3 regions of the Mesobacillus stamsii genome follow, and region 2 is predicted to be linked to each of the others. Evidence: riboswitches for the same ligand, from Rfam matches in the RefSeq annotation. Region 2 holds a riboswitch; each other region holds the start of a gene.
The links. Region 2 has a riboswitch for cyclic di-GMP ahead of J2S25_RS16935 (anti-repressor SinI family protein). Riboswitches for the same ligand answer to the same signal wherever they lie in the genome.
Positions count from the first base shown of each region.

Region 1: linked by a shared signal. The riboswitch ahead of J2S25_RS07795 (EAL domain-containing protein) and the one ahead of J2S25_RS16935 (anti-repressor SinI family protein) in region 2 are both predicted to bind cyclic di-GMP.
Region 3: linked by a shared signal. The riboswitch ahead of J2S25_RS10920 (DUF5667 domain-containing protein) and the one ahead of J2S25_RS16935 (anti-repressor SinI family protein) in region 2 are both predicted to bind cyclic di-GMP.

Region 1 covers NZ_JAUSUN010000007.1:54,469-61,867, reverse strand. The annotation lists gene whiA (DNA-binding protein WhiA) at 1-542, shown strand, start outside; gene J2S25_RS07810 (HPr family phosphocarrier protein) at 561-818, shown strand; gene clpP (ATP-dependent Clp endopeptidase proteolytic subunit ClpP) at 865-1,470, opposite strand; tRNA gene J2S25_RS07800 (tRNA-Arg) at 1,876-1,947, shown strand; cyclic di-GMP riboswitch class I at 2,233-2,315, shown strand; gene J2S25_RS07795 (EAL domain-containing protein) at 2,392-3,108, shown strand; gene J2S25_RS07790 (PilZ domain-containing protein) at 3,108-3,674, shown strand; gene rpoN (RNA polymerase factor sigma-54) at 4,039-5,382, shown strand; gene J2S25_RS07780 (glutaredoxin family protein) at 5,402-5,662, shown strand; gene J2S25_RS07775 (sugar-binding transcriptional regulator) at 5,786-6,814, shown strand; gene gap (type I glyceraldehyde-3-phosphate dehydrogenase) at 6,865-7,399, shown strand, end outside.
Region 2 covers NZ_JAUSUN010000029.1:16,416-23,814, reverse strand. The annotation lists gene J2S25_RS16950 (late competence development ComFB family protein) at 80-355, shown strand; gene treR (trehalose operon repressor) at 879-1,604, opposite strand; gene J2S25_RS16940 (helix-turn-helix domain-containing protein) at 1,839-2,159, shown strand; gene J2S25_RS16935 (anti-repressor SinI family protein) at 2,257-2,385, opposite strand; cyclic di-GMP riboswitch class I at 2,415-2,501, opposite strand; gene J2S25_RS16930 (nitrous oxide reductase accessory protein NosL) at 3,282-3,890, shown strand; gene J2S25_RS16925 (ABC transporter ATP-binding protein) at 4,010-4,726, opposite strand; gene J2S25_RS16920 (ABC transporter permease) at 4,716-5,537, opposite strand; gene J2S25_RS16915 (nitrous oxide reductase accessory protein NosL) at 5,534-5,995, opposite strand; gene nosD (nitrous oxide reductase family maturation protein NosD) at 5,992-7,338, opposite strand.
Region 3 covers NZ_JAUSUN010000011.1:91,850-99,248, forward strand. The annotation lists gene J2S25_RS10880 (pyroglutamyl-peptidase I) at 1-48, opposite strand, end outside; gene J2S25_RS10885 (DUF2089 domain-containing protein) at 279-644, shown strand; gene J2S25_RS10890 (SHOCT-like domain-containing protein) at 658-1,041, shown strand; gene J2S25_RS10895 (hypothetical protein) at 1,046-1,333, shown strand; gene J2S25_RS10900 (hypothetical protein) at 1,657-1,836, shown strand; gene J2S25_RS10905 (hypothetical protein) at 1,958-2,176, shown strand; gene J2S25_RS10910 (DsbA family oxidoreductase) at 2,389-3,045, opposite strand; gene J2S25_RS10915 (STAS domain-containing protein) at 3,223-4,074, opposite strand; gene J2S25_RS10920 (DUF5667 domain-containing protein) at 4,222-5,406, opposite strand; cyclic di-GMP riboswitch class I at 5,492-5,573, opposite strand; PreQ1 riboswitch class I at 5,752-5,796, shown strand; gene J2S25_RS10925 (QueT transporter family protein) at 5,803-6,288, shown strand; gene J2S25_RS10930 (MBL fold metallo-hydrolase) at 6,327-7,399, opposite strand, start outside.

The DNA of each region.
Region 1 (7,399 bases), on a different contig from region 2:
GGTCAGTGAATAACCCGGAAACATCGTCCTATCATCTGGAGATTGCCTCGATATATCAGGAGCATAATGATTCTTTAAGTCAGTTGATGAACACCTTTGGACTGAACAGCAAAACGCTGGAACGGAAAAAAGGCTTTATCACTTATCTGAAGGAGGCGGAAAAAATCACCGAGTTTTTGACCATTGTCGGTGCCCACAATGCCTTGCTGAGATTTGAAGATATCCGGATTGTCCGCGATATGAGAAACTCGGTCAATCGCCTTGTTAATTGTGAAACGGCGAACTTAAATAAAACGATCAGCGCCGCATTAAGACAGGTGGAGAATATCCGATTTATAAGGGATACAGTTGGCCTGCAAATTTTACCGGAAAAGCTGAGGGAGATTGCTCAGCTTCGTGTCGATTATCAGGAAGTCACCCTCAAGGAGCTGGGCGAAATGGTCAGCGGGGGAACGATCAGCAAATCAGGAATCAATCACCGGCTGCGAAAAATTGATGAGATAGCAGATAAACTGCGTGCCGGGCAAACGATAAATAAATAGGGATCAGGAGGAAAAGCAATGGTTGAAAAACAGGTGCAAGTCAAACTGAAGACCGGACTGCAGGCACGCCCTGCGGCATTATTCGTGCAAGAAGCAAACAGGTTCTCATCCGATATTTTTCTGGAGAAGGATGGGAAAAAGGTGAATGCAAAGAGCATCATGGGCTTGATGAGTCTGGCAGTCAGTTCCGGCGTATCGGTGAATCTGATCGCAAATGGAAAGGACGAAGAAGAAGCGATAGCAAAGCTAACTGAATATATTCAGAATGAAAATTAAGCTTAATAAAAAAACTCGCTCTTTTACAAGGGCGAGTTTTCTGCGATTATTTATTCTTTTTTTCTTCGATTATGCTGCGTGTGATGATTTGATCGACAAGACCATATTCTTTCGCACGCTCAGCTGTCATGAAATTATCGCGGTCCGTATCCTTTGAAATGACTTCAAGCGACTGGCCGGTACGTTCGGAAAGAATGGTATTCAGCTTTTCACGAAGGAACAGGATGCGCTTTGCAGCGATTTCGATTTCAGTTGCCTGTCCTTGTGCGCCTCCAAGTGGCTGGTGAATCATGACTTCCGCGTTTGGCAGGGCATAACGCTTGCCTTTTGTTCCGGCTGCGAGAAGGAAGGCACCCATGGAAGCAGCCATACCGATACAGATTGTCTGTACATCTGGTTTGATGAACTGCATAGTATCGTAAATTGCCATTCCGGCAGTGATGCTGCCGCCAGGGCTATTAATGTAGATAGAAATGTCTTTTTCCGGATTTTCAGCTTCCAGGAAAAGCAGCTGGGCTACAATGGAGTTGGCAACATTGTCATCAATGCCGCTTCCCAGCATAATAATGCGATCCTTTAAAAGGCGGGAATAAATATCATATGCCCTCTCGCCCCGGTTCGTTTGTTCAATAACTGTAGGAATCAAGTTCATGTTTGTTTTCCTCCTTTAACGTTAAATCTTGCCATAACTAGGCTGGCATTAAATGGTTCGTTTGCCAAAGTGCCTTATGTAGTTTCATGATACACGCATGGTCAATAAAGGTCAAACAAATCGCTTACAAAGCCAGCAAAAACTGTTCGACAATATTCCCATTTGCTGTACCGTATCCATCTTACCCAAGTTAGTCATTTTTAAACAAACGCTGATAGGGCAGATGTAGATGAGTATTTGAGATTTTAAGAGACGAACGACTATCGTCACATAATAAATTTTTTGTATGATAACTGTGTATTCGGGATCGATTACATCGGGTAAAAAAGATACGGCAGAAAATCCTTCTTGCAAATGGAGATGACTTATCCTATAATAGTTAAGCGTACTGTCAACTTCAGACATGCCCTCGTGGTGCAACGGATAGCACGTAAGCCTCCGAAGCTTAAAATGTGAGTTCGATTCTCGCCGAGGGCACTACAACATAGAAAAAATAAGGGTTTTCGAGTATTCGGATCAACTGTCCGTATACCTCGAAAACCCTTATTTTATTTACATTCCTATAAATAGAGATGTCATTCGTATAAAAGATTCCCAAAATATTCTTGAACACCTTCATTACCAAATAGGAAACCGGACCCAATAATTGGATGGTTAATTAAAACTAAAAACCCATATTTTCTTTAAAAAAACCAATAAAATGTAAAATGGTGTAGACTTTTGTCGGAATAAAGTGTAAATTATTCACTATATCGACACTTTATACGAAAAAGGCAAACTTATCGAAAGGTAAGGACGCAAAGCTTCAGACCTAAGGCAATTGCTAAGGTAGCTGGGTTACCGAAGAAAGTGGGAAAGAAAAAAGCACACGCTCCCATTTTTTTGGGAATTTGTGCTTTTTTATATTTATGGAGGTGTAAAATGATTGAATCAGAACAAGGTTTAGAAATGTATCATTTATTTCAACCAATCTACGATGTCCAGAAATGGCACTTGGTTGGTTATGAAGGCCTATTAAGAACCATGCAACGCATCAATCCGGAAGAAAGTTTCAGGATCGCTAAAAAGGAAAAAAGGCTTTATGAATTAGATTCGCGGTCTATTCACAAAGCCTTCGCCACCTACCAATTGGCAGATGATTCAAAAGGACGAAAGAAACTGTTTTTAAATGTCTTTCCATCGACAATTATTAATCCCAATTTCCTGCCTTTTATAAGGAGTATTATCCAGGAAAATCGTTTCATGAGTCAACAGATAATCTTGGAAATTGTAGAAAGTGAGCAAATTAATTTAGAAAAAGTAAAGATGGCATTACCTGAATTAAAGAAACTAGGCTTGAAAATAGCAGTAGATGATTTTGGTAAAGGTTCTACATCGATCAGGATGCTTTTAGAATTACAACCTGACTTTTTAAAGTTAGATCGTTATTTTGTTACAGATTTATTTTCGAATGAGCAGAAAAAAGACGTTATATTTTCTTTGCTTAATTTTTGTGAGAAATACAATTCCGATCTAATTGTAGAGGGAGTAGAAGACGAGATAAGCCTGGCAATTTTAAAAAGCTTAGGTGTTAAATATGCTCAAGGATATCTACTCGGTAAACCTTCACTCCTTTCAAGAACAGGAGTTTGCTTATAATGACTACTGAAATAAGCTTGTTAATTATTTTTTCAATAACATTGATTCATATTCTTATGTATTTGAATATAGCTAATTTAAATAAAAGAATGAAAACAGAAATAACTTCACAGCCAAAAAAGCATTTTCCCAAACAAGTAACAGATAAAGCCCCTTCGGTTGGTACACCTAGGAAAAACAGAAGAAAATGTATAAGGGTACCAGTTGAGAATGAATTTTGTACTGTAAGTTTTTATGAGATAGGAAATCCGAAATTTAGAAGTTTACGAAATAAGAAGATTACTGGTTATATTAAGGATATTAGCTTATCCGGATTGAAAATGACGAGTAATTTTGAACTTCCTGTAAGGTCTGATATTTGTGTAATGATCTCTTTTGAATTGCATGGAATTCCTTTAATCTTAAAGGGGAAGATAGTAAGAAGAGAAGATCATCTTGGGGAAGAATTCGTTGTTTATGGAATTGAATTTCAAAATTTAAGTAGACAAGCCCAATTGGAGTTAAGTAAGTTTATTAACAATAAAACGAAAGTAACTGCTCATCAAGAGTTTGCCGACAGTATTTGATTAAAGAAGCTACGTTCATTCGGTAACTGGTTCGGTTTGGAGGGGAAAGCTGTCCGAAGTTGGCCTTAGTTCGGACAGGTTTTCGTCGCTTTCGGCAAAAGTAGTCCGAAGTTGGCGCTAGTTCGGACAGGTTCCCGTCGTTTTCGGCAAAAGTAGTCCGAAGTTTGCTAAAGTTCGGACAGGTTTCCGTCGTTTCCGGCAAAAGTAGTCCGAAGTTGGTTCAAGTCCGGAAAGGTTTTCGTCTTTTCCGGCAAAAGTAGTCGGAAGTAATGTGATGTCGATAGTGGATTTTGATTGTCCTGTCAAATTCTTTCCATACACCAATGCTCGTTTATCATGTAAAATGAATGCAGGGGTGATTTGGATGGATATGAAAGCTAGTTTGGTGCAAAAGCAAACGTTGAAATTGGCGATGACGCAGGAGTTGACTCAGGCAATTGCGCTTTTGCAATATTCTGCACAGGAGCTTGCTGCTTTTTTAGAAGCTAAATCGGTGGAAAATCCCCTGTTGCAAGTTGAATTCAAAAATATTACTCAATTGGACTCCAATATGGACCGAACGAGAAAAAAGCCAAAACGAAGCTTCGATCGAGACGATAGGAACTTGATTGAGCAAATCGGTTCCAATGAGAGCGAGACGCTGGAAGAATACCTTCATTCCCAACTAAATTTCTTAAAAGCGTCGCCTATAGAAAAAGTGATTTTACCTGTGCTGATTGAAAATATAGATGAAAACGGTTACTTAAATCTAGATCGCGAGGAACTAATAAAAAGATTTGCAGTTGATAAAGAAATAATCGATTGCGCTTTCTTTAAGCTGCAATCATTGGATCCGGCTGGCATCGCCGGAAAGGACCTTCAGGAGTGTCTGCTTATTCAGTTAAAAAGGCAGCAGCGTTCACGAGAAAACCAGCTGGCAATCACGATTATTAGCGAGCACTTTCTTCTTTTTGCCGAGAAAAAGTGGAAGGCTCTGGCTAAAATTCTGGGGATTGATTTGAAGGATATCCAGAAGGTCCATGATGAGATTCAGAAGCTTGATCCCAAACCAGGCGCAGTTTTTCAGCGAGAGCAGCCGGCCTATATTGTGCCGGATGTTATCGTGAAACGAGAAGGAGAGAAACTATCCGTCGGTGTCTATGATGCGCTGATTCCGAAAATTTCTTTTAACGACAGCTATTATCGCCAGCTATCACAGCATAAGGATCAAGAAGTCAATAAATTCCTCCAGGAAAAGCAGGGGGATTTCCAGTGGGTTCGCCGCAGCCTTGAACAGCGGAAGGAAACATTGCTTAAAGTATCGATGAAAATCATTGAAAAACAGCCGGACTTTTTCTTGAAAGGACCTTCTCACTTGTCGCCGATGACGATGAGGGAGGTGGCGGATGAGCTGGAGATCCACGAGTCAACCGTTAGCCGGACGGTCCGTGAAAAATATGTGCAGACACCAAGCGGAACCTATGAATTGAAATCGTTCTTTACTAGTGGGGTTGCCACCACCGAAAACGATCATGCCTCATCGCAATCTGTAAAGGCGGCAATCGAGCACTATATAATGGAAGAAGATAAAAGAAAGCCGATTTCGGACCAGGCGCTAGTGGAAATGCTGAAGGAACAGAAAGGAATGATGATATCCCGCAGAACAGTCGCGAAATACCGAGACCAGTTAGGGATCCCGTCCTCCGCCAAACGAAAACGATTCGAATAAGCAGGATAAGGAGTCTGAAATGAAAAAAATAGTCAAACTTTATTCGCGTCCTCGCTGCCACTTATGCGAGAATGCGCGCCAGATTCTCGAAGAACTCCAGCAAAACTGGAATTTTACAATAGAAGAAATCAATATTGACGACGATAGCGAGCTTGTCGAAAAGTATGGGATAACCATTCCGGTCATCAAACTGGATGGAGAAGAGCTGCAAAATGGCATTATTACTAAAAAGTTCATAAATGAAGCGTTTTCACGAAAAAACCTTGAGTTTATAAGTTGATTAAGAATTTCACACCTGTTAAAATGGATTCTGTAGCAGGGGTGATTTTTTTTACCACGAGTGGGACATAATATGTCTTAGCGGGACATTTTACGCCCATCACTTATAAAGGAGAATATCAACATGGACTTATCGCTCATTGATATTCAAAAAAGAATATTGCCCGATTTACTGCAAGTTATGCAAAAACGCTCTCTCATCCTCCAATACATAAACGTAATGCAGCCAGTTGGCAGGAGGAATCTCTCGACCAGCCTGAATTTGACAGAACGGGTTTTGCGTTCTGAGGTAGAGTTTTTGAAAGACCAGAATCTGATCTCCATGTCGGTTTCAGGAATGACACTGACAAAAGAGGGTAAAGATATACTGGAAAGTCTTGATAGAGTAATGCGGGACATAATGGGTATAAACACATTAGAGCATCAGCTTGAAAAACGCATGGGCATCCGAAAGGTCATTGTGGTTCCAGGAGACAGCGATCGTTTACCATGGGTGAAAAGCGAGCTGGGCCGCGCGACAGCCGGAAGCATGAAAGAGCTCCTCCATGGCGATAAAAATATCATTGCTGTAACTGGGGGATCGACGATGGCGGCCGTGGCGGAAAGCCTGACTCCTGACTTTGGCGAAAAAGGTTTGGTGTTCGTACCAGCAAGAGGCGGAATCGGCGAGGACGTCAAGAATCAGGCGAATACGGTTTGTGCCATCATGGCAGACAAAACGAAATCCCGCAACCGGGTCTTTTATGTACCGGATCAGGTCAGCAGCGAAGTGTACAAGTCTTTTATCAAAGAACCGCTGATTTATGAAGTATGGAATTTAGTCAAATCAGCAAGCATGGTTTTACATGGGATTGGAGACGCTATTACAATGGCGGAACGCCGCAATACTAGCGAAGAAGATTTGCAAAAAATTCTCGAAGGCAAGGCAGTCGGCGAGGCTTTTGGCTATTATTTTAACGAAGAAGGAGAAATCGTCCACAAAGTGCTAACGATCGGCCTTCAGTTGGAGGATCTCGCAAATATAGGCAATATTATCGCGGTTGCTGGCGGGCAGTCAAAGGCAAAGGCAATCAGAGCCTATATGAAACAGGCACCTTCCTCGACCATTTTGGTCACGGATGAAGGGGCCGCTAAAACATTGTTACAAGGGTAACACCTTAATATAAACAACACCTTTTATAGGAATCAAAGGAGGAAATATTCATGGCAGTAAAAGTTGGTATTAACGGATTTGGACGTATAGGACGCATCGTGTTCCGCGCGGCTCTAAAAAACCCTAATGTAGAAGTGGTGGCAGTCAATGATTTAACAGATGCGAATATGCTTGCACACCTTTTAAAATATGACACCGTTCATGGAACATTGAACCAAGACATTACAGTTGATGGTGACTACCTTGTAGTGGACGGCCATAAAGTGAAGGTGCTTGCTGAAAGAGATCCAGCTCAGCTTGGCTGGGGCGATCTTGGCGTAGAAGTAGTAGTAGAATCAACTGGACGTTTCACTAAGCGTGCAGACGCAGCGAAGCATCTGGAAGCAGGCGCAAAGAAAGTTATTATTTCTGCTCCAGCATCTGACGAAGACATTACGATTGTTATGGGTGTAAACGACGACAAATACGATGCAGCTAACCACCATGTAATCTCTAATGCATCTTGTACAACAAACTGCCTGGCACCATTCGCGAAAGTTCTGAACGATAACTTTGGAATCAAGCGCGGTATGATGACAACTGTTC
Region 2 (7,399 bases):
TAAAAAGCTGAAAAATGATTTAATTTCTACAGATTTGAGCTATAATTTGTTTAAGACAGCATTAGGGAGAGAGAGCATCATGAAAAATGGCTATATCAATGTGATGGAAGAAGTGGTTTCCACTCTTGTCAATGTGTTAATGATGAGCCCGGATTACCAGACATTTTGCAATTGTCAAAAGTGCCGGAATGATATAATCGCCATCAGCCTGAACACTCTTCCAAGTCACTATGTCACGACAGAAGACGGCCGCAAAATGGTATTTGAACAGCTTAACACCCAAGACAACAGAGCATGGATCAATAAACGGATTATCAGTGCCATCCATCTAGTCGGAAAATACCCGAAGCATTAAGAAAAACCGGGCAAACTGCGCCCGGTCCTTTTTTGGGTTTGGCTGATAATCGATTTCCATCAGAAACTCGCTTTCCGCGGGGCGACAGGTGAGCCTCCCCTCACTTCTCTCAAAACTTTCCGATAGCAAGCGCGCCTATCACCATCTTTTCACCCCAACCCTCACAGGACCGGTTTTTTTGGTAAGAACATAGAACCTGTCAAAATAACGGGGCTTTCTTGACAACTTTTCGTTCTACACCCACAAACCTGTCAAAATAAATTTGTCCAGCATTAGCACCATAGCCCAACGCTTAGGAAAGCCGTTTGCCGCTAACTCCTCGAGACGTTTTTCGCCTTCGTGCCTATCAACAAAAAAGATTCGTTTAAGAATATGATGCATTCTCGCATAATTATACGTTAAAAATTTTTTATCGGACAGACTCCTACGCGCTGGAGCTGGATTAAAAAACCAAAAGTAGTTTCCCACAACTAAATAATTTTATAATATCCTAAACAGTAAAGAAAAGCTGCCAGCTCTTTTTTTATTTTTTCTGGCTGTCCATGCGTCTGGCAAAATCCACGAATCGGAATTTGTCGGGGCGGTGCCTGGACTCGGTATACTGGAAAAGAGTTGCATCGGCAAAATAAATATAATTTTTCACGATGACAATTGCGTGAAAGCCTTCCATATCCAAAAGCTCACGGTCCTCTTCATTCGGTTCCTCCACCGTGAATTCCTTTTTGGCAAAACTGATTTGTTTCTTGAGTTCTTGCTCAATATACTCAAAAATCGAATTTTGACACTTCTGACGAGTTAGACCAGGCACCTGCTTTTCAACGATAAAATCCTTATCGAGAATCACCCGTTCTTCATCAATATGCCGAACCCTTTTTACTTTCCAGACCAATTCTTCGTTTACAATATTCAGTTCCTTTGCGATATCCGTTCCTGCCTGTTCGAGGACAAACCCATCCACAGTCGTCTTCGTTTTCCCCCCCATATTTTTAGCCAGTTCTTTAAAGCTAATCAACCCGGAGATCGGGAACTGATGCCTTTTTAAATCCAGCACGAGGGAGCCTTTGCCGCGGATTTTTTGGATAAAACCATTTTGCGCGAGAAGGTTCAGAGCTTTTCGGATCGTTTCGCGCGATGTTTGGTACCGATCGGCGAACTCATTCTCTGAAGGCAAAATTGTTTTGGGATGAAAATGCCCCTCGCGGATTTGCTGTGCGATCTCTTCATAAATCAATAAATACTTTTTCTGCATATCATCACCACACCAAGTCTAATTGCCTTCATTTTACCTTTTTTTTGATAAAAAGAATACATAAGACTAGGTTGTTCACCTATTATCTCATTTTTTCCCAACATTTTGGTAAAAATAATTCTCCTAAAACTGCGAAAAATGGTTATACTTGTTCTGTAGGATGTTCTCTATATGGAACTTTTTCTTGAGATTTGTTATGATAAAACTATTAATTTAACAAGGTGTGTGGAAAGCATGATTGGTGAACGCGTCAAAAAACTTCGACAAGAAAAAAGAATGTCCCTATCCGAGTTAGCTGAGCAAGCTGGCGTCGCAAAATCCAATTTAAGCTCCTTGGAACGGAATTTGCAAACGAATCCTTCCATTCAATTTCTTGAAAAGATTGCTGGAGTTTTAAAAGTTCCAGTTGATCAATTGATCCATGAACAAGTCGATACCGAAAATATTGATTCTGACTGGGTTAATCTTGTGAAAGAAGCAATGGATTCCGGAATCAGCAAGGACGAGTTCCGTGAATTTCTAGAATTCAATAAATGGAAACTAAACAATAAATAATTTACAAAGGATAGCCTAGCTGCTGTCCTTTTTTCACAAAATAAAAGCACCTCAGGAATGAGCTGCCCTAATGATGATGATGTATGTATAAGTCTTTTTACTTCTGTTCGCTGTTCTTTATAAACTTTCTGATTTCCTCTTTATTTATCCCCATCTCTAAAGCTTCCATTATGAGCTGTATCCATTCTGTATCCAGTTCTTCGAAAATTACCTGTTCTTTAATCAAGCTCTTCCCCCCAAAATACAGTTTGTATTCCAGGCGGCCCGGCCATCATAGTGCTTTTGCACCTTAGATCCGTGACTTTGCGTCCTAGTTTTTCAACAAGTTTGCCTTTTTCTGTACCATTTTGCTCACTCACTTACTCCCATTGTCATTGTACCTTGCTCGCAAACGTTAGCATATAATTATTTGTCGTCAATTTATTGGATTTATTCTTCCTTTTCCTCTAAAAAAATACAAAATAATCGGTTTCTATTACATTTTTCTGAAAATTAAGAACTTTTACCTAGTGTTTTTTGTCACATTCTAGCTTTAATTGCTGAATAGTTTTTTTATGTCACCTCCGTAAAACTTTAGATTAGCCTTAAATATGGGTATCTTTGGAGTAACCAAGATTTTTCCAAGGATACTTTCGGACTACTTTTTCCAGACTAACGGCATTAAAAAATGGGTATCTTGTTAAATCTTTGCCACAAACAGGGCAGAGCCATTCCCCATATTCACTGCTGCTGAAGGAAGGACGGTTACACTGATCACAGTTTTTTCGATACACTGTCATTTCCCCCTATTTTACCTATTTATTTTGAGTATAGTTCAGATATACCATTTTTGAAAAAGTCCAAAATAAGGCGAATATTCTTGAAAAAGAACGAAAATCGTTCTTTTTCAAGAATTATCTTTCGTTTTCTCACTTTTTTGTTTTTTAAAAAGAATTAATATGTTATTTATAAAGAACAAATTTGCGAATTTGTTGTAAGGCTTTATCATTAATTCTTAATATTAAATTTTCTGTCATTAAATCGTCACAAAAAACCAGTCTATAACACTCTTTCCCCACTATTTTCTCGCAGATTGTTCACAACTCCCTGATAGGATTAAATTCGATCAAAGGAGGAGATTTCATGAAAAAATTACTTACTGCCATGATGGCAATTTTGTTGGCGATCACCCTATCAGCCTGCGGGAATGACTCCACCAACGAGCCAATGGGTGACCAGAATACAGCAAAGCCAGAAACGATTGTTAAAGAAAATGCTGGCGATGCTCATGCAAATGGCCCACACGAACCCGGACCGGATGATGTTTGTGCTTTCTGTAATATGAAAGTATATACAGAGGCAGACCCAATGGGCGTTTTCACGGCACAAGCAAAAACCAAAGACGGAGATTATTTGTTCTTTGATGATTCCGGATGTCTGCTTAATGCACCTAGACGCGACCAGCTTGAATTTGAAGAAAAATGGGTGCGTGATTACGTGACTTCAGAATGGATCCAGGCGGATGCTGCAATCCCCGTCAAAGCGAACCTGAAAACACCAATGAAATATGGCTACGCTTTCTTCCAAGATCAAGAAAGTGCCGAGAAATACACCGCTGAAAACAAAGATAAAAACGCGATTATAGCTTCATGGGAACAACTCGATCAGTTAGCGAGTGACAGATATAGGAAGAAAATGAATTCAAAGAGTATGAACAAAGATTCAAACAATATGAAGAATAGCGGAGAATGATGATGGCAATAATAACCAAAGCGGCCATTGAATCTGCTTTAGCTGATCATCGCCTACCTTCAAAAAAAACTCCCGGAACTTTATCCTCCGGGAGTTTTTGCTTCCTTTTTATTCGAACGTCAGGAAGGTGATTTGAAAAATATTTTTTCTAATGGAATATAAATTCCATTTTGATGAACAAGTGAATCAACGGTATCACAGAGCTTCAACTGTCCTTCTTCCAGGAAGGCAGCTCGGTCCGCCAATTCCTCCACAAGGCTGAGAATATGCGTAGTAAAGAAAATCGTTTTTCCCTGCCGCTTCTCTTCCTGAATGATTTCCTTAAAGCGAAATACCCAAAATGGATCGAGACCATTTGTCGGCTCATCAAGAATTCTTAACGGAACATCCGGGAGCAGTGCCTGGGCAAGGGAAAGTCGCTGCTGCATGCCTTTTGAATAGTGTTTGATTTGTGTATCTCGCACTTCAAATAAACCAACCTGTTGAAGTGCGTCATTCACTTTATCATCCCCAATCCCTCTTAATCTCGCAAAAAATGCCAGCACTTCACGGCCTGTCAAATGACGAGGAAAGAGCATCTCATCAGGCATATAAGAAAATTGCTTTTTATACTCATGACTCCTTAGATCGAGATCTCTTCCTTCCAGCAAAACCTTGCCAGTGGTCGGCTTCATCATTCCGGTCAGCATTTTGATTAACGTGCTTTTTCCCGCACCGTTTCCGCCGCAAAGAGCAAAGATTTCCGACTTATTGATGACTAAGTGAATATCGATTACCTTTTTCGTCGCACTGTAATGCTTGGACAGTCCCTCCATCCTGATCCATTCATTCCTCATCTGCAACACCCCTTTTTAGCCTGTAAACGGAAAAAATCACCGGCAATAACATCCAGAGCAAGAAAGCAAAAATAAACAGCGTTTTTCCTGTCACCCCATCTGCCCAGATCGTCAAATCATATAAACGAGGTCCAAATATCGTTGCGCCGTCAAGCGACAGAATGGACTGAACCCGGATCAGTTCTATTGGATTCAGGAAAATGGACACTGTCAGCATCGGCAGCAGCCATTGCTTCCATAACAGCAGACTCAAACCCATAATGAGAAATTCATAGAAAAGGACAAGAAATGCCCAGATAATCAAACTAATGCCAAGTGCCTGAAATCGCGATTTGGCAAAGATCCCGATCACCAACGACAGCGACAAAAAAATTGCGGCAAGCATTAGCGAGTAGAGATAAAATAAAAACAGCAGCGATACAGAAACACCAGCACCTGAAAAGAAAATTACCAACAGTGCTGCACCATATCCAAAGGTCAGCACAGACCAGACGGCGACAAACAAACCTATATATTTTCCGATGATCACACTCCATGGTGAAACAGGATACGTCAGCAGCAGTAGCAGCCCCCTATCCTCCTTTTCGCCGGACAGAAACAGACTGCCGATCAACAGTGAAAGCAGGGGGATCAGCAATAAATTGATATTCAAGAGGCTCGCTGTCATTCGGTTAAATCCATCAAAGCCTGATCCTCCTGTGTTTCCAAGGAACGTAACCATGACGGCAAGTGAGGAGAACAACAAGCCAAATCCTGTCAGCCAATGGCTTCTCATTAACAAGGTGATCTGCTGCTTGGCAATATGCCTCATTGAGTCCAGCTCCACTCATGTTTTTTTAACTGCTGATAGTCCAGTACTTCTCCCATCCCTTGTTTTTTCACATATTGTTCAGCGCTTTCTTTGTCCTTAAAACTTACCACTCCATTTGCCATTGGCGTCCAAAAATCCGGGTGATATGCATGGAAAGCTTTTTCGAGCTCGATCCATTCACCCGTGTCAACATCACGAACGTATTTTTTTGCAGCCGTTTCCTCTTGAAGATTCGCTTCCATCTTAAGAAATTCTTCCATACAGCCAATGTCATCAAACTTGTATACTTCCCCATCAGCAGCAACAACTTCAGTGGCATAGTATTCATGGGCTAGACCCATATTGCAGACTTCGCATACATCAATTTCAGGATTAATTTCTTCTGGCTCCATCGCATTGTTGCTGCAGCCAGCTGCTGTGGCAGAAACCAGCAGAAATAAACCAAGCTTCTTGATCATCTGTATTTCCTTCCTTTCACCATCACAAATAAAGATATTGCCATACTTACTATTCCAATCACCCCGGACAGCCAGTTGACCCTGTTCTGCTCCACCGCCGAATAGTGAATTTCTGCCGGTTCTATCAGCGGACGCGCATCATAGACTTCCGCCGATCCAAAGCTCGGAAATAAGGATTCCGCTTTGGTCCACAGCTTAACTGACGGGCTTTCAAAAAAGAATTGCCAGTACGGTTGTTTACGGAGGATGCGGTCATATAATGAGCCGGCCTTATAAGCCTCCTCGCCAATTCCATCACCCGTCAGATCAAAACTACTGTAATCATCCCAGTAGTTCCCCCGAAAACCATCATCCAGCCTCCAATCTTCCCCTGAAATCCTGGACTGGACAACATTGCCAATAAAATTGTTTTCAGCAAAAAGATTCTTGTTGTTTTTTCCCACGAATTCAATTCCAAGCTGGTTAGCCGCAATCAGATTCTTGTTAATGAAAAGATTCACGCCGTTTTCCAATGAAAGCCCCGTGCTGTTCCGTAAAATTTCATTGCCCTTCACCACCACATTTTCTGTTTCATAAAGAAGAATGCCAAAACCACGGACATGAAAGTGATCGGTTACGCTGTTCTCCTGAAGAAGGATGTCTGCCGAATCCATCACCATCAACCCGGTGACATTCTTATCTATCCGGTTCCTCTCTGCAGAAATGTTTTTACTGAACATGAAATGCATTCCATATCGTGACTCATGGACATGGTTTTCGATTGCTTTGACATCTGCCGTAAAGTCATAGTAAATTCCATCTTGAACAGCAGTGATTTTGTTCCCATTCAGCAAATGACCGCTACCCTTAAACATGTGAATCCCGTTCCCTCGCTTCGAAAAATGTGATTGATAACTGGTAATACTATTTTTCAGTACCTGATTATCCTTGCTGTTTGCGATATAAATTCCATTATGAACATCTTTTAATGTGTTGTTCTCTATCCTATTTCCGTCTGCTTTCTTAATGAAGATTCCGCTGTCTTCCTGAGCTGAACCGCTATTTTGAATCGTCAGACCTTGTACAGTGACATTAGAAGCGTTGATCTCGATAACATTGCCGATTCCCCCGCCATCAATGATTGCCCCTTTCCCCCCCTTCAAGTTGATTCGCTTATTGATCACGATACTTTCCTTGTAGACAGCCGGAAGGATTAGGAGGGTATCCCCTGCTTTTGCCTGGTCGATTGCTCTTTGTATCGATTGGCCGTCCTCGACTTTAAGATTATTAGCACTAGTATCTATAGGCACAAACCAAAAAAGCAAAAGTATGATAATTCCGATTCGTCGTAAAAGCTTGTGCATACAGCCGCCTCCTACTGAAAGTTTCTCCATTTAAACCTAGCAAATAAATGTGATGAAAGCT
Region 3 (7,399 bases), on a different contig from region 2:
TATACTCATCTTCCCAAACGGCTCAAAGCCTGAAATTAATACTTTCACGAATGAACACCACCTTCTTAGAAAAAATCGAAACAAACACTTCAATATTATATTACCAGAAATCATAGAAAAATCAGTATTTTAATTTTATATCCAATGAAAGGTTGCGTATTATTCGTTTTTTTCACTAAAAATTAATATAAGTATTAATATTATTTATTATTTTATAAATTTATCTTTACTTTATTAATTTTAACATTTAATATCATTAATATAGAAAGGAGGCAGTCATGGCTTATCCTGTCTTAACGAAATGTCCCGTTTGCAGCCAGACCCTTAAAATTACCAAACTGCAATGCAATCATTGTGATACAACAATTGAAAATGAATTTGAACTATCAAGGCTTGCTTCTTTAACCAGGGACCAGCTTCAGTTCATCGAGATCTTTCTCGTTTCCCGGGGAAATATTAAAGAAGTGGAAAAAGAACTTGGAATATCTTATCCGACTGTCAGGGGGAAACTGAACGATATTATCATTGCACTTGGATATGACACTCAAAAGAAGAATGAACTGGACGAAAAGAAAATCGTTGCTATGCTGGAGAAGGGTGAAATTTCACCAGAGGATGCAATCAAACTTTTAAAAGGGGAATAGGGAGGCGTTTTTGATGAGAGAAGAAATTTCAAAAATTTTAACGATGGTTCAAGAAGGAAAAATTGATTCAGATAAAGGGGCACAGCTAATTGCTGTACTCAAGGAAAAAGAATCTACTGTCTTTGCACAAAAACCTAATAATTACTTAGATAAAACCTTAAAAATCCGCATTGTATCCAAGGAAAATGACAATGTAAACGTCAACGTGCCGATCAAATTAGTAAAGGCACTTCTCAAAACTGGATACAGCATAGCGGCCGGAATCCCTCAATCCCAGCAATACGTCAAAGACCTTGATATCAATCTGCTGATCGATGCAATTGAAAACGAGCTCGATGGGAACATTGTCGATATCCAATCGGCAAATGGCGATACAGTGAAAGTCGTCATTGAGTAAAAAAATGTTAAAAATAAAAATAAAAACCAATAAAGTCGCATTCTCCCTCCCTGTCCCTTACACCTTCTTAAAAGCTGGCAGTATGATTATTGGATCGAAAAAGTTCCAGACCCAGATGCATAAATGGGCAAATCAGAATAATGAACAATATCAAATTCCAGCCGCACTTTTCACTACTCTACTAAACAGGCAGCTGCTGAATGAACTTATCCGTGAATTAGGCAGACATAAAGGAACATTGCTTGTTGATGCAAGATTGCAAGATGGTACCGAGGTCATGATCAAACTTTGAAATAGAAGATATCCTAGCTTCATTTTTTACGATGACTGGATTAAACAACTTTTCTAAACAAACATACCACCCTGACGATACCGGTCGCTTATCATCTTTTTTATTTGGCTTTACGAATTTTTGTAAATAGAGGAAAAGGATTTATTGCAGTTGAACGGCGTCTATATGAATGTATCTACAGTATCACGGATCATTGGGACTGCAGCAGCTGGAATCCTCCTGGTGGCCATGCCATTGAATTCTGTCTATCTCAATCAATGGCTGCCTATCTTATCCTTTTTGGTCTTACATGGTTATTACAATTTGAAGAAAAGAAGACGCACATGACAGTCACGGAAAACCAGAAGCAGGGATTCAAAGATGTCTTCCCTGTTATCTTAAAATTGCCAATTGTCATGATGACCTTGGTTTTGACATTAGTTCCACTCCTATTCTTAGGAGGCTTTAATCTTGTCATCATCAATATCAGTGAACTTCAGGAAAGTTCTGCGATCAAAGGCTAGATCTATACTGCCGAAGGACTTGCGTTCATGACCGGAGCGTTTCTGATCAAACGAATCAGCCATAAATTCTCCCCTTATAAAATTCTGTTTTCCAGTTCGATGCTAATCGGGTTTTTCACAGTTGATGTTGTATTTTGCCGATCAGCCAGTGCTGACAATTGTCTCCTTCCTGATATTCGGTTTTTCCGTTGGCAGTTTTTTCCCGACTGCTGCGACAATCTTCCAAACGAGGGTGCCAAAGGATTTCCATGGCCGCTTCTTCTCGTTCAGAAACATGATGGACCGATTTATCTTTCAGGCAGTGCTGCCCCTTACCGGATTCCTGCTTGATGCTAGATGAGCGTCACTTTTGGAGTATTGGCCATTACCGTCACGACAGTCTTCTTCATCAGGTCACGTAATGCAAGAGCCATCGCCGATCTCGAACAGAAGATAAGCTAATCAAATTTGTACATGGATAAAAGCTGCCTGCAAAAACAGGCAGCTTCTTTTCAATATATATCCATCCTCGTCTTTCTGTCTGTTATCGAGGTTATAATGAAACACTTCCGACTAGTTCTTTTTTGGAATTTCACAACCATCGTCGTCACAAATCATTCCATCATCATTGTTCAAAATAGTGATTTCACTCTCAGCGATGACTTTTTTCAACGTCTGGACGATCGTTTCAGTAGACTGGGCACCAGTAATAGCATACTTCTTATTGATCAAGAAGAATGGCACACCTGTGATCCCATACTGTTGGGCAGTGCTTTCATCAGCACGAACTTCTTCTGCCATTTCATTACTTGCGAGCATTTTCTCTACAGCTTCGCGATTCAGTCCGACTTCTCCAGCTAAGTCCACCAATGTTTCGTGGTCTCCAATATCCTTTGAATCCGTAAAATAGGCACGCAACAGCCTTTCCGTCATCTCAGCCATTAATCCATGGCTTTTCGCGAACATTGCTAAGCGATGGGCATCGAATGTATTTGTTAAAATCAACGTATCAAAATTATATTCCAGACCAGATTCCTTCGCCATCTGCACGATATTTTGCGTACTCGCCTTTGCCTGGGCGATGCTCATCCCATATTTTTTGGAGAGAGATTCATACATATTGAGATCTATACCTCGCTCCTTGTTTGGATCTAGCTCGTAGCAGCGGTACGTTACCTCAATTGGGTGGTCAATCTGTTTAATAGCGTCATCCAGACGCCTTTTGCCAATATAGCAAAATGGTCAAGCAAAGTCTGTCCACATTTCAATTTGCATTATGAATCCTCCTCTTAATCAAATCACATTATAGTATAGGTGTTAATCCAGCAAAATACACGAAATCCGACTCGGCAAATCAAGTCCCTGTTCTATAAGCCAAAAAAGCTGCCATGGCAGCTTTTTTTCCAATTAATATGCTTTTTGTAAGTGCTGAATTTCCTTAAAAGCCTGGTGTAGATTAGATTTCACCATGATTCCTTCCAGATTCAGTCCGAGTGTCACCATCGTATGAGCCACCTCTGGACGGATGCCGGTCATAATGGTTTTTACACCAACAAGCGAAAGGGCGCTAGTGACTTTAAATAGCTGATCGGCAACCATCGTATCTACAATCATAACGCCGGATACATCAAAGATAAGATGGGTCAGCTTTAGCTTCACCGCTTGGCTTAGCGTTTCTTCCATCAATAACCGCGCTCTTTCTGTATCCACATTCCCAACTAGAGGCAGGACACCGACCCCAGGCATTAACGGAACAACCGGTACGGAAAGTTCAAGCAATGCTGTTTTGGCATTTTCTAGACTCTTTTGATGTGCTTCAACAAATGTGAGACTAAAGCTGTATATTGCATGGTCCATCAACGGGTCAATAATATCCAAAACATCAAAGAAGACAGCAGTGGACATGTCCTTAGCCACTTCTCTAATCGCATGCCAAATATGTTCACGATAATAGGTAGAATCCTTTAGTGCTTCATCAAGAGAGGCACCAAGATTATAAATATATTCACCCGTTTCTTTTCCCCATGTTGTCAGCTTATCGAAAACCCCTTTAGGGTCTTCGTGCTCGATCAAGGCTTCACCGAACAGTTCAATAAAGTTGGCCCTGACTTCAAGTATTTGCTGCTCAACTTTCTCAAAATCATGTTTCTGTGCTTCCGTTAAGACACCGTCTGAAAACCTGTCTTCATGCACTGCCTTCGCAATTTGATTTTTTCTGTTAACTATTGCTTCACCTATGGTTTGCAGTTCTGTGGTCATTCCGATTCCTCCATATGTTCTATGACAATGATCACCTATCAATCTAAACTTAAGTATTCTATTAGGGACTGTTATTAATCATCATATCGCATAATAGGAATGTAGTACAAGTTTTTACCCTACAAACCTTACTATCTGTTTTTTGTTTTACTTATCCTGGCTTTCCTCGTCGTTGAGGTCGTCTTCTTCTGATTCTTCTTCATCATGCTTCTCTTTATTCTCTTTATTCTCTTTCCTTTCTTTCGTCTTGGCTTGTTCTTTTTCTGTTGTTTTCTCTTCTTGCTTCTCTTCTGCTTGGATCACTTGTTCTTTTTGATTTTCTTCGTCCTTCTCTCTCACTTCACGTTTTTGTTCTACAGCTTTCTTTTCTGTTTCCATTTCCTTTTTAGCAACCTTCACAGTGTCTGCCTTCGCTTTCAATTCTGTATCTGCCTTTTTTTCTTCTGTATCGGAAGCATTCGTACTCATCACCGTACTTGCGATTGAAGCCACTCCAGTACTAACTTGCTGTACAGTCAAATCTGGTTCTTTTGTAGTATCCGCTTCTTCAGCCTGTGTTGCTGCATCAGACCCTTCATCAACTGATCTCTCGTCTATTTTATCGGTATCCATTTCTTCTTCATCAGAAGATTTTTTATTGCCTGATACGAGTCCATTCATTTGCGAAGGATGGACTTTAAGTTGCTTTGCTGCCTGACCAAGTCCAGCATTTTCCTCAGTAAATACCACGGCAACCTCTTCTACTGTCTTGCCAGCTGTTCTTGCAAGCCAAAAGATTTGTGCGATTTGTCCATAGCCTAAGTTTTGTTCGCGCAGTTTGGAGACCATTTCACGATCAAGCTCTTTTACTACGTTCGCGACAATTTTTGTTTGCTCTGTTTCCTCTGTAACTGATTCCTTTAGTCCATCTTCAAGTTCTTCAGTAATCCCTTCCTCAAGATTAGCTGCTTTTTCCAACTCTTCTGCCAATCGAGCTTCCCCAGTGGCATCGGTCTCTTTTTCAACAATAACCTCTGTGACCTTCTCTTGCGCTTTCTTAAGCGTTATTAAATAATCCTTAAACGTCTCTTGAACGAGTTCTCTCTTGTTTTCTTGAGACATAACTGACGCCTCAGCAAGTCTCTCGTTTGCAAAGTCAAGCAGTAGCTGAGCCTCCTTTTCATTATCAAAGGTAAGAAAAAGCTGCAATTCTTCCAGTAATTGATCAAACGTAAATAAAAACTCGTCAGGTGTCGTCCCAGGATCAGCCGTTTCTACGACACCCTGCGCCGAGACACCCGTACCAAAAGCAAGCAATCCTGTTAAAATGGTTGATGCGACTAATTTATTCATTCCAATTCCCCCCATAATATATTGGAATTAAAATCAAAAAAAGTGCTATCCGAAGATCAGCACACATAAGATGACTATGTGAAGCTTCGGCAACTGGCTGGCTGGTCAAGACTTTAGCCCCTGTAGTTTTGCGTCCTCAGGTTCCCCTGAGTTTGCCTTTATCGGATTTTAATTCTATTTTTATCATACTTAATTGCCGAGTAAAAATAAATATTTTTTTTTACTAAGATTGCTTTTCCTGATAGATTTTTCTATCTGTTAAAAAGTAATTCCTTTACTCTTTTATTCTGAAAAATTCTGTTGTGACAGGGTCTATTATCCTATATAATATATAATTGGTGTTTAAATATCGTGGTTCGTAACCATCCCACGTAAAAAAACTAGGAGAGATGAATAATGAACACAAGAACGATTGTCCGTAACGGGATTCTGGCAGCTTTGTATATCGCTGTATCAGCTGTCATCCAGCCATTCGGTTTTACCAATGTACAATTTCGAATTTCGGAAATGTTCAACCACCTGATTGTTTTTAACAAAAAGTATTTCTTTGGGATTGTATTAGGCGTGTTTTTAACAAACCTGCTCTTTTCCCCGATGGTCGCCTATGACCTTGTGTTTGGAGTTGGCCAGTCAGTAATTTCTTTATTGGTTACGATCTTATCCGCTAAATACATTAAAAGTATTATCGGGCGAATGATTGTAAACACAGTGTTATTCACCTTCACGATGTTCCTGATTGCGATTGAATTGAATCTCGCATTCCAGCTGCCGTTCTGGTTCACATGGCTAACAACAGCCGCGGGTGAATTTATCGTAATGGCTATCGGTATTCCCGTAATGCTCGCAATCCATAAACGAGTAAATCTCGAGAAGTTGATATAAGGAAAGAAACCGCACGGATTTAATCCATGCGGTTTTTATTACGTTTCATCATTAAAAACTCTATAGGATTCTGTCCTCCACCAGGCAAGGTCCGGAAACTGGTCTTCACCTACGATGACGGTTTCCCCAATTCTCGGAGTCGCAATCTCGACTCCAGATTCCTCTGCAGCCCGGACTGCCCGTTCAATTGGATCATGCCAGGCATGGAGCGACAGAGTAAATGCCCCCCAATGTACCGGAAGAAGAAGCTTTCCTTTCACATCCTGATGTGCCTGTACCGTTTCTTCAGGAAGCATATGAATATCTGCCCAGCGTACGTCATATTGGCCGCATTCCATCAGCGTCAGGTCAAACGGGCCATATTTCTCGCCAATCTCTTTAAAATGCGAACCATAACCGCCATCGCCACTGAAATATATTTTTGTATCCCGGGCAATGATGACCCAAGAACACCAAAGCGTTGAGTTACGGTCGGCAAGTCCGCGGCCAGAAAAATGGCGAGCCGGGGTGCACGCGAGCTTAAGGCCTTCGAAAGTATATTCATTCCACCAATCGTGTTCACTGATCTTCTCTTCTGGAATTCCCCATCTTGCCAAATGGCTTCCAACACCGAGAGGAGTGATGAACTGTTTTACCTTTTCTTTCATATTCATGATTGAACCATAATCAAGATGATCATAATGGTCATGCGACAGTACCACAGCATCGATTGCTGGCAGATCCTCGATTTTGAAAGGAAGCTTTCTGCTGTACCGCTGGTTTTTGATTGGAAACGGTGTTGGCGCTTTCCCAAACATTGGATCAAACAGAATCGTTTTCCCCTCTACCTCAAGCATGAAAGCCGAGTGACCAAACCAGGTAACTCTTGCTGAATTAGAACGATCTATTCCTGGAGAATAGGGTACGATCGAAAGGGGAGTCCGAGGTTTTCTTTCGACCTTACTTTTTAAAAATTCCCTTATCATGGAAAGCATCGACCCAAAACTCGTATCCCACTCGTTTCTGTTCAGATTAATGAATTTCCCCTTTTGATATTGCGGAGACTGTGCGAATAATTCCATCTTCTCTTTTGACTGCTTTCCGCCAAAAGTCGGATGAATCTTCACAACCG